DNA from 2 places in the Stenotrophomonas sp. GL_101 genome. Region 1 is predicted to be linked to the other one. Evidence: predicted binding sites of a transcription regulator. Region 1 holds the regulator's gene; the other holds the start of a gene.

The links. The regulator FliA, encoded in region 1, starts transcription of late flagellar genes. The targets are predictions, from matches to a motif close to TAAAGTTTNNCNNNCNNNGGCCGATAA.
Region 2: AC3IR9_RS18210 (methyl-accepting chemotaxis protein) is a predicted target of FliA. The motif match lies at 946-972, and genes of this name have one in related genera.

The regions. Positions count from the first base shown of each region.
Region 1 is NZ_CM174432.1:2,067,129-2,069,519, reverse strand. Features, by position in the region: gene flhF (flagellar biosynthesis GTPase FlhF) at 1-292, shown strand, start outside; gene AC3IR9_RS09260 (MinD/ParA family ATP-binding protein) at 279-1,166, shown strand; gene AC3IR9_RS09255 (RNA polymerase sigma factor FliA) at 1,163-1,909, shown strand; gene cheY (chemotaxis response regulator CheY) at 1,926-2,318, shown strand; gene AC3IR9_RS09245 (protein phosphatase CheZ) at 2,318-2,391, shown strand, end outside.
Region 2 is NZ_CM174432.1:4,138,143-4,140,533, reverse strand. Features, by position in the region: gene AC3IR9_RS18215 (SulP family inorganic anion transporter) at 1-925, shown strand, start outside; gene AC3IR9_RS18210 (methyl-accepting chemotaxis protein) at 1,140-2,391, shown strand, end outside.

The sequences.
Region 1 (2,391 bases):
GGTGCTGCCGGCCAACACCAGCTTTGGCGACATGGACGAAGTGGTCCGCCGCTTCAGCGCGGCCAACCCGCAGGGCGTGGTGCTGAGCAAACTGGACGAAACCGGCCGCTTCGGCACCGCCCTGTCGGTCGCGGTCGACCACCGCCTGCCGATCACCTGGGTCACCGATGGCCAGGACGTTCCTGAAGACCTGCACCGGGCCAGCGCCGCCAATCTTGTACTTCGCCTTGAAGATTTGCGCCGCGCGGCCGATATGCCCTGCAACCCGGAGTTGAACCATGCCGTCGCGTGAGTACGCCAAGTTGACCAAGACCTTCCCGTTGTCTGCCACCCGCAGCCAGCCGCTGGGCCCTGTGCGCACCATCGCGGTGACCGGCGGCAAGGGCGGCGTGGGCAAAACGAACGTGTCGGCCAACCTGGCCGTCGCGCTCGCCGACATGGGCAAACGCACGCTGCTGCTGGACGCCGACCTCGGCCTGGCCAACATCGACGTGATCCTGGGCCTGCAGCCCAAGGTCACCCTGGCCGACCTCGTCGCCGGGCGCTGCACCCTGGAAGAAGTGATCCTGGAAGGCCCGGGCGGCGTACTGGTGGTCCCGGCCGCCTCCGGTCGCCGGCACATGGCCGAACTGCAGCCGGCCGAACACATCGGTCTGGTCAACGTGTTCTCCGAACTGGAGCGCGAGCTGGATTTCATGGTGGTCGATACCGCCGCGGGCATCACCGATGGCGTGCTGACCTTCTGCCAGGCCGCACAGGACACCGTGGTGGTGGTCTGCGATGAGCCGGCCTCGATCACCGACGCCTACGCGCTGATCAAGGTGCTCTCGCGCGAGCGTGGCGTGGACCGCATCCAGGTCGTGGCCAACATGGTCCGCGACCCCAACGAAGGCCGCGTGCTGTACGAAAAGCTGACCCGGGTCTGCGAGAAGTTCCTCGCCGATGTCTCGCTCAACTACCTCGGCTGCGTCCCGCAGGACGACTGGCTGCGCCTGTCGGTGCAGCGCCAGCAGCCGGTGGTGAAGGCCTATCCGTCCAGCCCGGCCGCACTGGCGATCACCGAGATCGCCCGCCGCACCGCGCGCTGGCAGGCCCCGACCGAACCGCGTGGCGGGGTGGAGTTCTTCCTCGAACGCATCCTCAAGCAACGTGGGGTGACCGTATGAAAGGCGCCGCCCGATACAAAGAAGTGCAGCGCGTTGCCGCCAACGAATGCATCGCCCAGCATTCGGACCTGGTCCGGCGCATCGCCCACCACCTGGCCGCGCGACTGCCGGCCAGTGTCGAGGTCGATGACCTGATCCAGGCCGGCATGATGGGGCTGATCGAAGCCTCGCGCAGCTACGACGCCGACCAGGGCGCGTCGTTTGAAACCTATGCCTCGATCCGCATCCGCGGCTCGATGATCGACGAGATCCGTCGCGGCGACTGGGTACCACGCTCGGTGCACCGCCGCGCCCGCGATGCCGCCTCCACCATCCGCCGGCTCGAGCAGAGCACCGGCCGCGCCGCCAGCGCCACCGAAGTAGCCGCGGCGATGGACATGCCGCTGCCGGACTACCTGCGCCTGATGGAAGACGCCGCACGCGGCCAGGTACTGAGCCTGGAATCGCGGATTGAAGACCAGGGCGAACTGGACACCGTCGCCCAGGGCGGGCCTACCCCGCAGCAGGTACTGGAGCGCGGTGAGTTCGGCCGTGAACTGGGCCATGCGATCGGCCTGCTGCCCGAACGCGAACAGTTGGTGCTGTCGCTGTACTACGAGCAGGAACTGAACCTGAAAGAGATCGGCGCCGTGCTCGGCGTGAGCGAGTCGCGCGTGTGCCAGATCCATGGCCAGGCCGTCCTGCGCCTGCGTGGCCGATTGAAGATCTTCGAGGCGGCCGATGCCGGCCTCGAGAACCATTGATACCGAGGAAAGTGCTTTGAACAAGAACATGCGTATCCTGATCGTCGACGACTTCTCGACCATGCGTCGTATTGTCAAGAACCTGCTGGGCGATCTGGGCTTCACCAACACCGCCGAAGCCGAGGACGGGCATGCCGCGTTGTCGATGTTGCAGAGCCAGCCATTCGATTTCGTGGTGACTGACTGGAACATGCCGGTGATGACCGGCATCGACCTGCTCAAGGCGATCCGCGTCGACCCCAGGCTCAAGACCCTGCCGGTGCTGATGGTCACCGCCGAAGCCAAGCGCGAACAGATCATCGAAGCGGCCCAGTCCGGCGTCAACGGCTACATCATCAAGCCGTTCACCGCGCAGACCCTGGAAGAAAAACTGGGCAAGATTTTCGAACGACTGGCAGCAAGCGCCTGATGGATACCCTCAGCGACAAATCCGCGCTGGTGCAGCGCCTGCAGGACGCGCTGGCAGCGCTGGAAAGCGGTGA
Region 2 (2,391 bases), 2.1 Mb from region 1:
CCTGCATTGGGATATCCGCACCGTGGGCGACATGGGTGCGCTGCCCGACAGCCTGCCGGTGTTCCTGTTCCCCGACGTGCCGCTGAGCTGGGAGACCCTGCGCGTGCTGCTGCCGGTATCGGCGACGCTGGCGGTGGTGGGCCTGCTGGAATCGATGATGACCGCGCAGATCGTGGAGGACATGACCGACACGCCCAGCCAGCGCAACCGCGAGTGCGCAGGACAAGGCCTGGCCAACATCACCGCCGGGCTGTTTGGCGGCATGGGCGGCTGCGCGATGATCGGGCAGTCGGTGATCAACGTGACGTCCGGCGGGCGCGGGCGGTTGTCGTGCCTGGTGGCCGGCGTGCTGCTGCTGTTGCTGGTGGTCTACGGTGCCGAGTGGGTCCGGCAGATCCCGATGGCCGCCCTGGTGGCAGTGATGATCATGGTCAGCATCGGCACCTTCCACTGGCGTTCGTTCGCCGAACTGCGCCTGCATCCGAAGAGCTCTTCGCTGGTCATGGTGGCGACGGTGGCGGTTACCGTGGCCACCCACGACCTGGCCAAGGGCGTGCTGACCGGGGTGCTGCTGTCGGCCCTGTTCTTCGCGCGCAAGGTGGGGCGGATGCTGCAGGTAGCCGACAGCACCGACGCCGACGGCACCCGCACCTACACGGTACGCGGCCAGGTGTTCTTTGCCTCGGCCGGGCAGTTCGCGGCCAGTATCGACCTGCACCAGGTGCCGGCACGGGTGGTCATCGACCTGACCCACGCGCATTTCTGGGACCTCAGTGCGGTGGCCGCGCTGGAACGGGTGGTGGGCAAGCTGCAGGCGCAGGGCGCGCAGGTGGAGGTACTGGGGCTCAACGTGGCCAGCCAGACCCTGATCGAGCGGCTGGGCAAACAGCCGGCGAAGACCGCGGTTCCGCCAGGCGGACACTGAATCCAGTCAGGAAGCCAGGCTCAATCTCTGCGCAGGGAGGCCGTTATCCAGCCTGATGCCCCGGCGCGTGCCACCGGGGTGGATGCCGCACCGTTTCCCCTGCTGGCTCGCGCGTGCGTTGCACCGCGCCGACCCGGACCGCAAAGGACTGCGTGAAGTCGTAGTGGCGCTTGCCGGCGTCTGCTGATCTGTACTCCTTTCCGGAACCGCCCCCATGTCCCGTTCCTCCGCTACCAAGCGCCCCGGCAGCATCGCCAACCGGCTGATGCTGGGTACTGCGTTGATTGCCATGCTCTGCTTTGGCGTTACCGCTGCCATCAGCTACCGCGAGGCCAGCCAGGCGCTGATCGATTCCTCGCGGCAGACCATGCAGAGCGAGGCCAATGCCGAAGCGCGCCGGGTGGGTGCCGAACTGGGCGTGGCGTTTTCCACCAGCCAGGCGCTGGCCGACAGCTTGGTGGTGCAGCACAGCGCCGGCAGCCTGTCGCGCGCCACCGTCGCGCAGGTGCTGCAGCAGCAGCTGCGCTCCCACCCCGAGTGGGTGGGCCTGGGCACGTTGTGGGAGCTGCAGGCCTTCGACGCCAAGGACAGCGACTTTGTCGGTGCCCCGGCACACGATGCCACCGGTCGCTTCATGAGCTACTGGTCCTGGCAGGACGGCACCCCGGTGCAGGATGCGTTGAAGGGCTACGACGTGCCCGGCGACGGCGACTGGTACCTGCGCCCGCGCGAGCTCAAGCGGCCGTTGGTGACCGAGCCCTACAACTACGAAATCGCCGGCAAGCAGGTGCTGATGACCACGCTGGCCACGCCAGTGCTGGACAACGGCACGTTCCTGGGAGCGGTCACAGTCGACGTCGGCCTGGGCGCACTGCAGGAGCGGCTGGCCGCGTTGCGTCCAATGGGCGAGGGTCATGTCGAACTGATCTCGCCGGGCGGCATCATGCTGGCGGCGGACGATCCGCGCGACATCGGCACGCGTCGCGACGACGCTGGCACGCGCCAGGTCCTGGCGGCAATCGGCGCCGACAAACCGTTCGAGAATTTCCAGGTGGATGCCGACGGCAACGTAAAGACTTACGTGCCGCTGCGCATCGGCAACAGCCAGGAGCGCTTCGCACTGGGCGTGGTGGTGCCGTATGCGTTGATCACCGCGCAGGCACGTGCGCTGCTGTGGATCATCCTGGCCGTTGGGCTGGGTGCGGCGCTGGTGCTCAGTGCCAGCGTGTACCTGCTGCTGCGCCGCCAGGCGATCCGCCCGCTGGCCGATGCGGTACGCCTGTCAGCCGAGGTTGCCGAAGGCCGCCTGGATACCGCATTGCCGCCGCCGCGCAATGATGAAGTGGGGCGCCTGCTTGAATCGATGCAGCGCATGCGCAGCCAGGTGCGGGCGGTAATGGCCGCACAGGCTGAAATGGCGCAACGCCACCAGTCCGGTGAGCTGAGCTACCGGATGGATGCGCAGG